Regions from separate parts of the Paenibacillus sp. JNU01 genome, predicted to be linked through region 2. Evidence: riboswitches for the same ligand, from Rfam matches in the RefSeq annotation. Region 2 holds a riboswitch; each other region holds the start of a gene.

Region 1 (5,448 bases), 3.3 Mb from region 2:
TATGGATTGGGGAAGAGGAAGATGGTTGGCAGCTGGGATGGAGTCGCTACGAGGAAGGAGAACGTGAGGACAGCATCTGGTATGAAGGGACTTCTTGGGAGGAACTGCTTCATATTTATCGTCATCAGCTCGCCATACAGATGAGTGAGGGATACCGACCGCAGTTACAGGGGTTATTTCATGAGAATGATGATTTGAAGTTGCGCAGTTATGGTGGGCAGCGACTCCATTGTTACAGTGAGTTATACGGCAATGAGCAGTTATATACGGATTTGTGCGCCTGGCGTAGAAAGAGAGCCGTGTCTGACAGGAAGGCACCGTATTTTATTGCAACGAATCGTCTGCTGCGTTTGATCAGTGCCTTTGTGCCGCAATCGATGGATGAACTGATGCAATTGCCGGGCGTAGGGGAGAGCAAAGCGACCGACTATGGTGCTGAATGGATGGAGATTACGAACGGGTTGGAGCGTTCAACGACATTCCCGCTTGAATGGGTGTACACGGCGCTGAAGGAAGAAGAGTATGAGAACTGGTTATACAAGCAGAGAGAGCAGAAGTACAAACAGGAACTTGATAAGTTCACCACGCGCAAGCAGGTGCTTGAAGGCATGAAGGAAGGGCATACGTTAGAAGAAATCGTTAATCGATCCGGATTATCCCGACGCGAGTTGATTGAGCTGTTAGAGGCACTGGATCTCGAAGGTTATGACACCGATTGCCTTCTTGATGTGGAGCTTGCTGTGATGCCAGAGAACGAACAAGAGGCTGTATGGAGTGCATATGAGGAGCTGGGAGATACGTTCCTGAAGCCAGTATTACATAAGGTGTATGGAGCGGAGAAGCCCGACGGAGGAAGTCTGGAGCAGGTCTATGAAAAACTGCGCATGATTCGCATCCGCTTCCGTCGGCATGCAGAGACAGAGCGGAATGTAAGTTAGTTGCAGGGTATAGAAAAAGACGACGCGTTCCTCCAAGAGGAGCGCATCGTCTTTGTTATTTCGTACGAGTTCATACCCAGTCTTTTTTGCGGAAAATGAAGAACATGCTCAGGCCCAGTGTAACCATCAGGCCAATCACAACAAAATAGCTGTATTTCCAGTTAAGCTCGGGCATATTCGTAAAGTTCATACCGTATATACCGGTAATAACCGTCAGCGGCATGAAGACCGTGGTAATGGCGGTAAACACACGCATGATCTCATTCGCCCGGTTCGCTATACTGGATTGGTAGGCTTCTCGCAAGTTGCCCATCAGGTCGCGATAAGTCTCAAAGGTTTCCGATATTTTTACGGCATTTTCATAGATGTCACTGAAATACTTTTGCAGTTGATCATCGATGAGACGCAGGTCTTTTTTGTTCAGTGTGTTAATGACCTCTTTCTGAGGTCCAAGGACTTTTTTCAGCCACAGAATCTCACTGCGCAGCCCGATGATTTCATTCAGATGTGACTTTTTGGTATGCATCAGAATGTCTTCCTCAAGCTTCTCAATCCGTGCTTCAATTCGGTCACCTACGGTGAAATAATTATCAACAATCAAGTCAACCAGCAAATAGAGCAGACGATCCGGTGTACTGATTTCCTGTTCCCACAGGATTGGTTTCAGTGTGCGCAATTCGCTGACCTTTTGCTTCGTAACACTAATAATAAAATGTCTGCCGAGGAACAAGTTGACTGCACGCAGAAAAATCTCTTCATCATCGAAACGTATGCTATTGATCACAATAAAATAATGGTTCTCATAAATTTCAATCTTCGGACGTTGTTCTTCGTCACTAAGACAGTCTTCCACAGCCAGATCATGCATCAAGAACAGCGGTTGAAGTACCGCCAAATCGTCTACATCTGCATCAATCCAGTAAAATCCTTCCGCTGGTGGAGTCAGCGCCTGCTGAATATCGTCCACCGGAATAAACACACCGTTGTTTACCAACCGGATTTTCATCGTTAATCTACTCCTTCTGCACCCGCCAACTCGGCGGATATTATCATTATGGGCGCAAAAAGAACAAATCAGCCGGTCGGCAGCGGAGCCTGGAGATCAGGGCTGCGTTCACTATATAATCAAACGGAAGTCACGTCCCGCTGCCGGCATGCTGATGTCAATTCTCTATGCAGTTTGTCGGAATTCGGCTGCCAGTCAGGCCTCGGGTCGCCATCCATTTAATATGTCACCTCTCACATAAGGGTTTATAACACCTTGTTTAGTATACCGCTGGTACAAGGTGCTTTCAAGCGCAAAAATGTGTCTATTTCGCGCCCTGAGGCAGTGTATGACAACGGATGAAGAACGGTTCCGATCTGGACAGCAGACATAGAACTGCACCTTGACGTAAAGGCATTAATGTAATAAAGTAGACGGTGAACCATATTAAATTACAATCTAATACAGCGAAATCTTATCAAGAGTAGGTGGAGGGACTGGCCCGATGAAACCCGGCAACCGGCGGTATACCGCACGGTGCTAATTCTTGCAGCGACCTAGTGTCAAGTGGCACTGTTGTAACTGAGAGATGAGAGAGGCGCATATCTATTTACATATGACCTTTCTCGAAATCCGAGGAAGGTCTTTGTCATATGCCCCGACTTCTCAGCAGTGATTTTCGCTAAGGAACTTGAGGTTGTTTGTAACGTTGGATGAAAGAGCAATTCAATGTTTTTACAAGCTCAAGGCAGTCTGTCACTGTATTGATGTGAAGACATCAAGCCAGTGGCGGCTGCATCTATCTATGCACAAGGAGGAGTTAGACTTACCATGCCAATCAAAATTCCGGATACTTTACCAGCAAAAGAAGTACTTGAAGGAGAGAATATCTTCGTCATGGATGAAACTTCTGCATACCAGCAGGATATTCGTCCACTCCGTATCGCTATATTAAACCTGATGCCGACAAAGGAAACGACCGAAACACAATTGCTTCGTCTGGTCGGAAACACGCCTATTCAGGTGGATGTTGTTCTCGTACACCCCAAATCCCATACGTCGAAGAATACGTCTCAGGAGTATTTGGATCTGTTCTATAAAACCTTCGACGAGATTGAACACCGACGTTTCGATGGCATGATTATTACGGGTGCCCCGGTGGAACAGATGGATTTCGAAGACGTGAACTATTGGAATGAGATCCAGGAGATCTTCGAATGGACCAAAACCAATGTGACTTCAACCCTCCACATATGTTGGGCTTCCCAAGCAGGTTTATACCATCATTTTGATGTGCCGAAAGTACCACTTGATGAAAAGTGCTTTGGCGTTTTCCCACATACGATCAATAAACCACATGTTCCATTGTTGCGTGGATTTGATGAAGTATTCAACGTTCCACATTCCCGTCATACGGAAGTGAGACGCGAAGATATTGAAAAGAATGAAAATTTAGAGATTTTGGCTGAATCCGAGGAAGCGGGTATCTTCCTGGTTGCGACCAAAGACGGCAAACAAATTTTTGCCACAGGTCATGCCGAGTACGACCCGTTCTCATTAAAGTGGGAGTATGACCGGGATGTAGCCAAAGGATTGGATATTGCACTACCTAGACATTATTATCCGAATGACGACCCTTCCCGTATACCACCGGCTACTTGGCGAGCTCATGCCAACTTATTATTCTCTAACTGGCTCAATTACTATGTGTATCAAGAAACACCTTACGATATTGGCCCGCAAATCTAATCGAGATTACAGGAGGATGCAGCAATGGAAGACAACAACAAGTTGAAAATCGAAAGCCGCTTAGCACAAATAGGGTCCATCAATGAACCGGTAACAGGCGCCATTAACTTTCCGATCTATCAATCCACTGCGTTTCGCCACCCGAAGCTAGGACAAAGCACGGGGTTTGATTATATTCGTACGACGAATCCAACCCGTAAGGTATTGGAAGAAGCAGCCGCAGCGCTGGAGTCCGGTGATGCGGGGTTTGCCTGTAGCTCGGGTATGGCTGCCCTGCAAACGATCTTTGCCATGTTTGGTCAAGGGGATCATCTGATTGTATCGTTGGATCTATACGGTGGAACCTATCGTCTGCTTGAACGCATTCTGTCTCGTTTTGGCGTAACTGCCAGTTATGTAGATACGAATGACCTGGCAGCACTGGAGAAGGTTCGTCAGCCAAATACCAAAGCGGTATTTATTGAGACACCAACCAATCCATTGATGATGATCACCGATGTGGAAGCCGTTGCTTCCTGGGCGAAAAGTTACAACCTGTTGACCATTGTTGACAACACGTTGTTGACTCCATTTTTCCAACGTCCGATTGAACTGGGTGCCGATATCATCATTCATAGCGCTACCAAATATCTGGGCGGACACAATGATGTGCTGGCCGGACTAATTATAACCAAGGGTGAGGCATTATCTGCAGAGATGGCGTTCCTGCATAATTCCATTGGAGCGGTATTGTCTCCAAGTGACTCCTACCAGTTGATGAAAGGCATGAAAACGCTGGCTCTTCGCATGGAGCGTCATGAGTACAATGCGCTTACCATTGCCAAATATTTGCTTGAGCATCCAGCAGTGGGTGAAGTGTATCATCCAGGCCTGTCGGATCATCCAGGGTATGAGATACAAAATAAACAATCCACAGGTAACACAGGTATTTTCTCTTTTAAAGTGAAGGATGCACGTTACGTTGAACCATTGCTGCGTCATATCAAACTGATTGCTTTTGCCGAAAGTCTCGGTGGAGTGGAATCACTCATGACCTACCCAGCGGTACAAACGCATGCGGATATTCCGCTTGAAATTCGTGATGCTGTAGGTGTCGATGACCGACTGCTCCGGTTCTCTGTAGGCATTGAACATGCGGATGATCTGATTGCAGATCTTGGCAATGCTCTGACAGCTGCACAACAGGAAGTTGAAGGAGGCGTGCACTCATGAGTGAGTCCAACAACAAGCCCAATTCTGAATTGAAATTTGATACCAAATTGCTTCATTTTGGTGATGAAATTGACAAAACAACTGGAGCCTCCAGTGTGCCAATCTATCAAGCCTCAACCTTCCATCATTTTGATATCTTCAATCCGCCTCAACATGATTACAGTCGTTCGGGTAATCCGACACGTCAGGCTCTGGAAGATTACATCACACTGCTGGAGGGCGGAGCGCGAGGATTCGCCTATTCATCGGGGATGGCTGCGATCTCCAGCGTGTTCATGATGTTCTCCGCAGGGGATCACATGATTGTAACGGAAGATGTATATGGAGGCACATATCGGTTGCTTACTTCCATATTAAGCCGTATGCAGATTGAGACGACTTTTGTGGACATGACCAATATAGATGAAGTAAAAGCGGCGCTCAAGCCGAACACCAAGGCAGTTTATATGGAAACACCGTCCAACCCTACTCTGCGTATTACGGATATCGCTGCCGTAACTGACTGGTCGAAGGAACATGACCTGATCACGATTCTGGATAACACCTTTATGACACCGTACTATC
Region 2 (5,448 bases):
CGCAATCAGCATAAGACTAAGTAGAGCGAATGACCATTTTTTCATGTGTAAAACCCCTTCTCTAATCATTTTTTCATGTGGCGTTTGAATGACTGCACAGCCAACATGTTATCTATGTGTTATTTCCTGGTGAAAAATGTAACTAAGCGATCTCCAGCCATCTGGAGAATTTGCACGAGAATAATCATCGACACTACGGATATGATCATGATTTCATTTTGATAACGGAAATATCCGTAGTTAATAGCCAGTGTTCCCAGACCACCACCACCAACCATGCCCGCCATCGCCGTATAGGAGACAAGCGTAACGATGGTAATGGTTATCCCAGCAACCAGACCAGGTAACGCCTCAGGCAGCAATACCCGTCTTACAATCTGTCCGGTGGATGCCCCCATTGACTGCGCCGCTTCAATTACACCACGGTCAACTTCTCGCAACGTTGTCTCCACCAATCGAGCAAAGTAAGGCGCTGCTGAAATAACCAAAGGAGGTATGACGCCAAGAACCCCCGTAGCTGTACCGACGAGTATACGAGTGAATGGAATAAGAGCAACAATCAATATGATAAATGGGACCGAGCGCAAAATATTAACAATCAGGGATAGTATAGTGTAGACTGTCCGTGACTTCATTGAAGCAGATCGGGCTGTCATGAACAGCAGAACTCCGAGCGGTAAACCCAAGATAACGGTGAACAGGCCTGATACACCCAAAATCTGCAGTGTCTCTATGGAAGCTTTACCAACCTCTTCCCAACGAACTGTTGAAAAATCCATCTAACGAAGCACCTCCACATCAAGTCCCTCAGCGGTCAATTCGGATATCGTTCGATCAATCGCATTGGAATCACCTTCGAACCGAACGGTCAGTTGTCCATAAGGAACCTGTTTGATCGTAGAGATCGTTCCTTGCAGGATGGCAAAATCCACACCCGTCTTACGAACCGTTCTGGACAAAATCGCTTCATATGTTTTGTTCCCCAGAAAGGATATCTTCACAAGTTTCGAAGCAACACCTGCCTGCAATTCAATGCCTGCATTCGCCAGAGCGGTCTCTTCCAGAGCCAGTCCAGCTTCATGGTCACGCATCATGAAGTCCCGCGTAATCGCATGTTGCGGCTTCAGGAACACCTCGGTTACAGGTCCCTGTTCCACAATGCCACCTTGATGAATGACAGCCACCTTATCACAGATGTTCTGAATGACATGCATCTCATGTGTAATCAGCACAATGGTAAGGTTGTACTTTTCGTTAATGTCGAGCAATAACTTCAGAATTGAATTTGTCGTCTGCGGATCAAGCGCTGAAGTAGCCTCATCACAGAGAAGTACATTCGGATCACTCGCAAGTGCTCTCGCAATCCCCACACGTTGTTTCTGTCCACCTGATAATTGAGCTGGATATTTGTTGCTATGGTTCTCCAGACCAACGAGATTGAGCATTTCCTTCACTTTGCGATCAACGGCATCCTTGGGTGTATTCACAAGCTTTAGTGGAAAAGCCACATTATCATATACCGTTGCAGAGGATAACAGATTGAAGTGTTGGAAAATCATCCCGATCTTGCGTCTCTGTTGCTGCAATTCGGTTTTGCTCAGTTCAGTCAGATTGATCCCGTCAACCCATACTTCACCCTCCGTAGGCCGCTCTAGCAAATTAATACAGCGAATCAGTGTACTTTTACCCGCTCCGGAATGGCCAATAACGCCGTAGATTTCACCCTTTTGGATGTTCAAATTCAGCTCGGATAACGCTGTTGTAGACTTTTTTCCTTTGCCGTACGTTTTGGTTAAACCTTTTAATTCAATCAATCGCACTTGCCCCTTTCCAACCACCTACATGTATCTTTACCCGATCTAAAGGAAAACTCCCCTTAAAATACAAAAAAGAGCCCTTTGCAGAAACAAAGAGGGCTCTTCACGTGAAAGAATGTACCTTCTCATCTGCCAAAATCGTGCCTTGCACCATTTTGTAGGAATTAGCACCTAACATCTATAACGAATGATACATGTATCATGTCATTACAAATCGGTTGCCGGGCTTCATCGGGCCTGTCCCTCCGCCGCTCTCGATAAGAAATATGTTATTGTAGGATTTTATAAGTTCATGTAGTTCATACTTTATAATGTGAATGTAAATTTTGAGATGATCTGTTCATTCTCTGTCATTGCAACACTCTAATTGAAACTCAGTATATTCCAAGTATTCCGATTTGTCAAAGGGAATTATTTCTTTGCCATATTTTATTGATATAACGATAAGAGGCTGTTAACGTTTCACAGACCATATCCACGCCCTGACGCATTTCCTGCACATGCTGATTCAGATCCTCCAGCTTCACCTTACCTTGCAAGGTCTGGTGTAACTGCCACAAGTCATCGTGCATTTCCGAGTTCATGTAGTGAATTTCCATATTACGTCGTTTGCGCAGCTTGCTCATCGGCTCCCGATATGAGTCCTTGATCTGAATTAATTTCAATGCAAGATCATGATGTTCCCTCGCAAAATCGAACTGCCTTAACACCGTAAAATAAGAAAAATGCGCTTTTGTATTTGAAGTATTCAGCTGGAATATTTCATTCAATACGGTCCCGACTTTATCCAAAATGGCAAAGCAGCGGATGAAGCCATCTTTGTAGAAATACACATATCGGGCATACTCGGCTTTTTCAGTCGGTGTCATGTCGTCCGTTGAGCCTGCAACGACCTTTTTGCGAAAATGAGCTGCAGCGAAGCTGCTTTGCTCCAGTTCATCCAGTGAGGAGATGAGTCCCTGAGTCCACACATACAGTTTCCGATAGTCATGCGTGGGATCATGATCCACATGCATTTGCCGCTGAAAGAGCTCAAGTGTATGCGCCATGGAGTCCATCGCTTCCTTCAATTTACCTTCGTTTATACGCGGTTTTTCCCCCAACAACGTTCGCAGCATATTTAACCTCCTCTTTTCCGAATCAACATTTCATCACCGTAACACTTCATCCATTCCGTGTAATTGCTGCTTGCCATAGGTTGCCCTGATCCCCCTCACATCAAACAAAGTCCACCTGTCCAATGATGTACATCACTGGATGGTGGACTTTCATATTAGGCCGAGTACCTTCAAGAGAACTGTATCTGTATCTAGAACCGATTAACCGGTCGATGCAGCTTGTACACCAGGAAACTCATATACGTTAAAACTCCGAACAATATGGCGATATCCAGCATATGAGCGAGAGCTACGAACATGTATACTTCCGGACGGTTCATTGTCACCATCATGAAAATACCAATCACGACTTGCATCAGGATGAGAACAACGGATACCACGCCAAGGGTACGCATTTCCTTGTTGTCCGGATGATTACGGTAAGCGAAATGACCCAGAATTGCAATAACAATAACGAGCGACGCTGCTGCTGCACGGTGAGCAAAAGCAACCGCTACCCCTCCTGAAAGCTCAGGGATAATCTGCCCGTTACAGAGCGGAAATCCGGAACATCCGCCAGCAGAATTCGTGTGGCTCACAAATGCACCCGTGTATACCACGAGATATGTGTAAATGGTGGAGAACCAGACCAGATTCCTGAATTTTTTGCTCACCCGAGGGTATTTATTCAGGCGCTCCAATCCGCCATCTTTTGCCTCCTGCCTTATGCCCAGCGCCATCATCAGGGAACTGGCAAAAGCAATCAGTGCAAAGCCGAAATGCAGTGCCATGACTGCTGAAGATTGGGAAAAGACAACGGCAAAAGCCCCCATGATCCCCTGCACGATAACAAATACCAGGGTTAAGAAAGAGAACAATTGCAGGTCACGACGTGACTTGCCAAACAGCAGAAAAGCAACAAACGAGGCAATGGACAACAATCCAGCCAGTGCGCTTACAGCGCGATGGGAATATTCAATAAGTGAAGCCACAGTATGTGCCGGAACGAGTTTCCCGTTACATAAAGGCCATTCCGTTCCGCAGCCAAGGCCCGATTCCGTTTTGGTTACGATGCCTCCACCAAAAGTGGCCAGAAACATGACAAGACAGGTTAATACGGTTAACCATTTAAATAAAGTTAAGTGTTTCAATTTTTTCTCACCCGCTGTTGGTTTAAGATGGCGAAGAATATCCTTCGCTTGTTTCGATACTTTGACACTTATTTCACAACTAAATTCATTATACCGGATAAAATGTTCATTGACGTCCGCGCTTTGTGACAAAATGTTAACGTCTGATGAAATAATGACCCATAGGTCACTGGGGATATGTACATCAAATTTCTAACATAGAAACATGTCGAACACACAAACGCCATTTCCCTATTTCAAGAGAAATGGCGTTTCATCTAGTATACCCTTTTACAGCATGAACCTGTCATACTTTTATATAAGTTCAATGAAACATTTACACAATAACAGCGATCAAAAGGTTATTCTGTCATCGGAGTGTTTGTGTAGATATTCATCATTTGAACGTATATAACATTATTTATGGATCGTGTTGTACACTTCAACTGCGCGATCCAGGAACTGCTCAATCTCTTCTCTCGACTTGCGCAGCTTGTTCACGTACCGTACGAGTTCGCGCCCATCTGTATACGCCACAAAGCTCGGAATGCCAAGAATATTCTGCTCTTCACTAACCGTCCCAACCTGATCCACGTCGACCTCAATCAATGTCAGTTCACGTGCATATTTCTCTTCAACCTCAGGCATAAACGGATCGATGTATTTGCAGTCACCACACCAGTCTGCCTTGAATACGGCAATTGTCAAACGTGGGGATTGGATAGCTACATCAAAAGCCGGTTTGGAAGTAATCTGTTCCATTCGGTTCATCTCCCTTTCTGTACCTTGTCTTATCCTAAGTGAAGCAAATTGGCGAGTGGAAGTCAAATAATCAGTGCATACTTAGAATAAACCACATGGTCTGTGAATTTAAACCCAGAACATCATGAAAGGATGTCACATCATGACTTCCACCAGAACCGATTCTTCCAGCGAACAGCATCACGGATCCCTCTTGCAGATGGTCCGTTCCATTCCGGGTGCTGCCCGGGAAATCTGGCGTGGCAAACAGGCTGCATGGCAAGCCTCAGCACAGCTTCGTCATCCATTGCGTGACATCGAGTGGGATACCGATACGGCAGCTGCCCTACAGTCTGAGGTAGAGCGTCTGTTACCTGCCAGCAGCAAGTCTTTTGCACGCACGGACCAGGTTCAAAGCGCACTCGTCTGTGAAGAAGATTGCATCATTCTGGAAGAGATAAAGACACTGACCCAGGAGCATAACCGAAGTAATGTTACCCGCACGTCAGCCTATCTGGAATGTTATGAGCAATACCCTGAACTGCATTGGGCTCTGCTGGCCCATATGGTCTCTCGCAACGGTGGATATCATATGACAGATCTTCAGAGTGACTTAATGCATAATCTGCAGAATCAGAGCGATCGCGAGCATATGTATCGGCT
Region 3 (5,448 bases), 310 kb from region 2:
CGGTATTCCAGTTCACCCGTGAAATTACGGGGAGCTGGATTGCTTACATATTGGGATTTGCCATGATTATGTATTTTATGGTGATTGCCGCATTCGAAATTAGAGTCATGGCTGAAGTAACAGGGATGTATCTGCTTGAACGTACGCCCACATGGGCGATTGTTATGGTCTTCATGTGGATCGGTATATATATGATCTCAGGCGGACTTGGTGTCATAATACGGGTGTTCGAGATTATTCTACCGATTACAATCATTATATTTGTCATTGAAATTCTGCTGAGTAATCAGCTATTTGAGATTGGAAATCTTAGACCAGTGCTCGGCGAAGGTCTTATGCCTGTTTTCAAAGGACTTAAGCCTTCTCTATTATCATATACGGGGTATGAGGTGATGCTAATCATGACTGCTTATATGAAAAATCCGAAGAAAAGCAATAAGGCGATGAGCTGGGGCATACTTATATCCACCATTATATATTTGATTACGGTTGTCATGGTTGTAGGTAGCCTGTCCCTGGATGGAATCAAAACTCGAACCTGGCCAACGCTGGATTTGGTGAGAAGCTTCGAGATACAGGGATTAATATTCGAACGATTTGAATCCTTATTGCTGGTCATCTGGATTATGCAGATTTTTTCGACTACCGCGATCACACATTACTGTGCTTCGGTGGGTATTCGTGATTTGTTCCGTTCCAAAAAAATGAAGGGGATTATGTATGGTCTGCTTCCATTCATTTATGTGACAGCCATGATGCCCAAAACGGTGGATGATACTTTTGCACTTGGAGATATGCTGGGTAATGCATCTGTGTTTTTATTTGGCATTCTTCCTATGGTGTTACTGTTGATAAGTCTGATTCGCAAAAAAGGAGGCAAACATGCATGATGCCATTCCGTATGCTCTTACGTTTAGCTTCTGCCTTTTGTATTCTGTTGACGCTGTCCGGATGCTGGAGCAGTCGGGAAATAGAGGATTTAAGTCTCTATGTTGGTCTTGGAATCGATGTCGGCAAAGAGACGGAATTCGAGAAAGACATCGCTGCTCAAGGAGGCTCATATCCTAAGAAGAACTATGTAACTGCCACGGTGCAGATCGCTCCGGGCTTCTCCAACAGTCAATCGAGCCAGCAATCCGGTTCTCCTTCTTCCGGCAAAACATCCTATGCCAATGAACAGCTCAGTGGAGATTCCATGTTGCAAATCTTCCGTCAGTTTGCGTTAAGGCGGGATCGACCACTTATTGGACATCATCTGAAAGTTATCGTCGTTTCCAAGGATATTGCCAAAAAATATGGTTTGGACCAATTGCTTGATTTTGTACTACGGGATAATGATATTCGACCGAACTGCCTGGTGCTGATCAGTCATCATTCTGCATTAGATGTGTTGACTTCACAGGACCCGTCTCGGATTCCGGCATTTTATCTCACAGGAATTACGAACAATTCGTACTTGTCCAACAAAATATTGGATCCTGTATTATTGTCTAAGTTAGATGCACAGATGCAGTCCGGTTCCAGCTTTCTGCTGCAAAATGTGTTGAATTCCCATGGAGAGGACAAGTTCTCTGGAGGTAGCATTTTTGATGGAAAAACAACGAAATTCATTGGAGAACTTAGTCAAACAGATCTTGAGGGTTTGTCATGGCTCAATTCCAAAAAAAAAGGAGGTGTCTTAAAAACACATAACAAGCAAGGATTCACCGTGGTATATGAAATCAAGAAGAAAAAGGTGAAAATTATTCCCAAGGTGGTCGGCAATGATATTTCATTCCATGTGAAGACTGAATCCGAAGGCTGGCTGATGGAGGATTGGCGCGCTCCCGAGGAAGAGGAAAAAGGTGAATATCTAAGAGAATTGGAAAAGGATTTTGCTGAGCTGGCCGAACAACAGATTCGTCAGGTGTTGTACAAACTTCAGCATACTTATAAAGTCGATGTAGCGGATTTTCGGGACAGCTTGCGTATTAAACATCCAAAGACATGGAAGAAAGTCAAAGGTGATTGGGATAAAATTTTCAGTACCGTGCCGATCACGTATGAGGTAAAGACCACCATTACCAATCCAGGGTCTTCCACAGAATAGCGAGATGTGCCATTTATGATATAAATATTGACACATTCATAATCAATCGCTATATTTATAAAAAATCATTTTCTTATCCAGAGAGGTGGAGGGACTGGCCCTTAGAAACCTCAGCAACAGATCTGAAGGATACTGTGCTAATTCCAGCGGGTGAACAGCCTGATAGATAGGAGCGTTTGTTTTTATTTGTCAGTAACGGCGCACTCTTTAGGAAGAGTGGGTCTTTTTTGTTTTTTCTGGATGAAGAAGTAGGGAGCAGCAGGTATGGAGAACAACAACGACAAAGGGCATTTTCAGCGGAAGATGCAGGCACGGCATGTGGTCATGCTCTCTCTGGGTGGCGTCATTGGAACGGGATTATTCCTGAGCTCGGGTTATACGATTCAGCAGGCGGGACCACTGGGAACTATTCTTTCCTACTTGATTGGAGCGATCGTAGTATATCTGGTGATGCTCTGTCTTGGTGAACTGTCTGTTCATATGCCAGAGACGGGAGCATTTCATAGTTATGCGGCAAGATATATTGGACCAGCAACAGGCTACACGGTGGCTTGGTTGTACTGGTTAACCTGGACTGTTGCGCTTGGCTCTGAATTCACAGCCGCCGGTCTGCTTATGCAGCGTTGGTTCCCATCGGTAAATGTATGGATATGGAGCGCACTTTTTGCACTGATGATCTTTTTGTTCAATGCTTTAACGGTAAAACTTTTTGCGGAATCCGAGTTCTGGTTCTCATCTGTCAAAGTAGTTACCATCGTAATCTTCATTATTATCGGTGGCGCAGCCATGTTTGGGTTCATCCCCATGGGGGATGCTGAACCGGCTCCATTCCTTTCCAATATTACAGCATCCGGGTGGTTCCCTCATGGGGCTACAGCGATATTGATGACTATGCTTGCTGTAAATTTTGCATTCTCAGGCACTGAGTTAATCGGTATTGCCGCCGGGGAGACGGAGAATCCGGAAAAGACGATTCCCAAAGCTATTCATACCACACTGTGGCGTTTGGTTATTTTCTTCATCGGAACGATTGTTATCTTGTCGGCCTTGCTGCCCATGTCGGACGCCAGTGTATTGGAAAGTCCTTTTGTAGCGGTAATGGAGCGGGTGGGTGTACCCTACGCTGCAGACATTATGAACTTTGTTATTCTGACGGCAATTCTCTCTGCTGCCAATTCGGGCCTCTATGCATCTTCACGGATGCTCTGGTCTCTGGCTGACAAAAGAACGATCTCTCCGTGGTTTGCCAAATTGACCAAGCGCGGGGTACCGCTGAATGCACTTCTGATCAGTATGGTGGGTGGTGCACTGGCTTTGCTGTCCAGCATCATTGCGCCAGGTACGGTGTATATTACGCTGGTCTCCATATCAGGTCTGGCTGTCGTTGCCGTATGGATGAGCATCAGCGCTTCCCAGTACATGTTCCGCAGACAGTATATCCGGGAAGGACATGCGATCAAAGATCTGGTCTACCGCACACCACTGTATCCGGTGGTACCGATTGTTTCATTTATATTATGCCTGGCTTCATGTATAGGTATTGCTTTCGACCCGACACAGCGAATTGCGCTGTATTGTGGGATTCCATTTATCGCAGTATGTTACGCAGCTTATTATCTGACAGAACGTGTGAATAAGAAAAGAGGACAAGTACATGACACAAACCCAACCGACTAACCCGATAGAACAGATCCTGAGTGAACATCCGGTCATGATTCTGGATGGAGCGCTGGCGACGGAACTCGAACAGCATGGATGTGATCTGGATGATCCATTATGGTCTGCTCGTGTGTTGCTTGAGAATCCGGATGTTATTGTTCAGGTCCATACGGATTATTTTCGAGCAGGAGCCGACTGTGCGATTACATCCAGTTATCAGGCGACAGTGGATGGCTTCCGCAAGAGAGGCATCGGCGAGCAAGCAGCGTTGGACCTGATTCGCAAGACGGTGGAACTGGCTGCACAGGCGAGAGATGACGTATGGGCAGAAGTGCAAACCTCTGATATCTCGGTGACAGGATTCTTGGCTCGGCCACGACCGTTGGTTGCTGCATCCGTTGGACCCTACGGCGCTTATCTAGCTGATGGATCGGAGTACATCGGTCACTACGGTGTATCAGATGAAACGCTGGCTGCATTCCATCGTCCGCGGATGGCCGCGTTGCTTGAAGCGGGTGCTGATATTCTGGCTTTTGAGACCATACCATCCTTGCAGGAAGCACAGGTGCTGGTTGATTTGCTGAAGGAGTTTCCTCATGCCTATGCCTGGCTATCCTTTTCATTAAAAGATGGGACAAGCATCAGCGAAGGTACGCCGCTTAAGACATGTGCACAGACGTTTGGCTCCGAGCCGCAGATCACTGCGATTGGCCTGAACTGTGCTCCTATGGAAGTGGTGACGGAAGCCGTGAGTATTTTGAGCCGTGCCAGCGATAAACCTGTTATTGTGTATCCGAACTCGGGGGAAGTATACGATGCAGCAACGAAGACGTGGAGTGGACAGGGTACATGTGGCAGTATGAGTGATGCTTCGGAACAGTGGGTTGCTGCGGGCGCACGGATTATTGGCGGCTGCTGCCGAACTACGCCACATCAGATTGGTGAACTTGCGAAGAAGTGGCGGAGCTGAAGTATATTTAGCCGATCCAGATCTGCGTGGAAAAGCCCTTTCTTATCTTATAAAGGATAGGAAAGGGCTTCTTTTGCATGAGCATACCTTCTTGCTACACTTTATTCCACGACAAGAATACGCGGCGATGCCTGACGAATCACCTTGGACGATACCCAGGATCCTAGAGCTGCGGCAACAATACTCAGACAAGCAAAGAGTATAATGCCTCCCCAGTTCAGAATGAGAGGAATCTGTACGATACCGTATCCGGATAGGACTTTTTCAAGTAACAGGGGGAGAAGGTATACGCCTACAATGACTCCAAGCATTGAACCAATCAGAGCTAATGCAACTACTCCGGCAGCAATGGAGAACCGGATTTTTCCAGATGTCATTCCAATCGACTTATATATGCCATATGTCTTGCTCTCTTTGCGAATGCTGATCCGGCAGGTGCTGAAAATAATAATGAATGTAACCAAAATGAACAGCAGACCAATTAGAGCCATGGGGTACACCAGAATGCTTGCAGCTTCTGCATAAACAGAATCCAGCAGCGTTTTTTGCGTGACGATGGAAGCAGAGTCTTTGAAACGCTCATTCAATTGGTTAGCAATGACATCCGCCTGTGAAGGATCGTTGACATTGATAAACGCGACATCTACATCTCTGTAATTCGGATTTACGCTTCGAACCGCTTGAGCTGTGATTCTTCCGGATACCGACAAGTCGGAGATGGCCTGATAGA

What was found. A riboswitch is a leader RNA that binds a small molecule or an ion and turns the genes downstream of it on or off. The one in region 2 is predicted to bind S-adenosylmethionine.
Region 1: it holds a riboswitch for S-adenosylmethionine, as region 2 does, so the genes downstream of both, metA (homoserine O-acetyltransferase MetA) here and NLBNIHML_RS11875 (methionine ABC transporter ATP-binding protein) in region 2, are expected to answer to the same signal.
Region 3: it holds a riboswitch for S-adenosylmethionine, as region 2 does, so the genes downstream of both, mmuP (S-methylmethionine permease) here and NLBNIHML_RS11875 (methionine ABC transporter ATP-binding protein) in region 2, are expected to answer to the same signal.

The regions. Positions count from the first base shown of each region.
Region 1 is NZ_CP169723.1:6,005,299-6,010,746, forward strand. It holds gene NLBNIHML_RS26420 (HRDC domain-containing protein) at 1-938, shown strand, start outside; gene corA (magnesium/cobalt transporter CorA) at 1,009-1,944, opposite strand; SAM riboswitch class I at 2,396-2,519, shown strand; gene metA (homoserine O-acetyltransferase MetA) at 2,755-3,672, shown strand; gene NLBNIHML_RS26435 (PLP-dependent transferase) at 3,697-4,884, shown strand; gene NLBNIHML_RS26440 (trans-sulfuration enzyme family protein) at 4,881-5,448, shown strand, end outside.
Region 2 is NZ_CP169723.1:2,738,084-2,743,531, forward strand. It holds gene NLBNIHML_RS11865 (MetQ/NlpA family ABC transporter substrate-binding protein) at 1-45, opposite strand, end outside; gene NLBNIHML_RS11870 (methionine ABC transporter permease) at 120-779, opposite strand; gene NLBNIHML_RS11875 (methionine ABC transporter ATP-binding protein) at 780-1,814, opposite strand; SAM riboswitch class I at 1,940-2,081, opposite strand; gene NLBNIHML_RS11880 (Cthe_2314 family HEPN domain-containing protein) at 2,219-2,935, opposite strand; gene NLBNIHML_RS11885 (COX15/CtaA family protein) at 3,127-4,065, opposite strand; gene NLBNIHML_RS11890 (thioredoxin family protein) at 4,462-4,806, opposite strand; gene NLBNIHML_RS11895 (DUF2515 family protein) at 4,949-5,448, shown strand, end outside.
Region 3 is NZ_CP169723.1:3,049,020-3,054,467, reverse strand. It holds gene NLBNIHML_RS13285 (GerAB/ArcD/ProY family transporter) at 1-890, shown strand, start outside; gene NLBNIHML_RS13280 (Ger(x)C family spore germination protein) at 887-2,089, shown strand; SAM riboswitch class I at 2,160-2,262, shown strand; partial or broken gene mmuP (S-methylmethionine permease) at 2,354-3,764, shown strand; gene mmuM (homocysteine S-methyltransferase) at 3,744-4,718, shown strand; gene NLBNIHML_RS13265 (ABC transporter permease) at 4,820-5,448, opposite strand, start outside.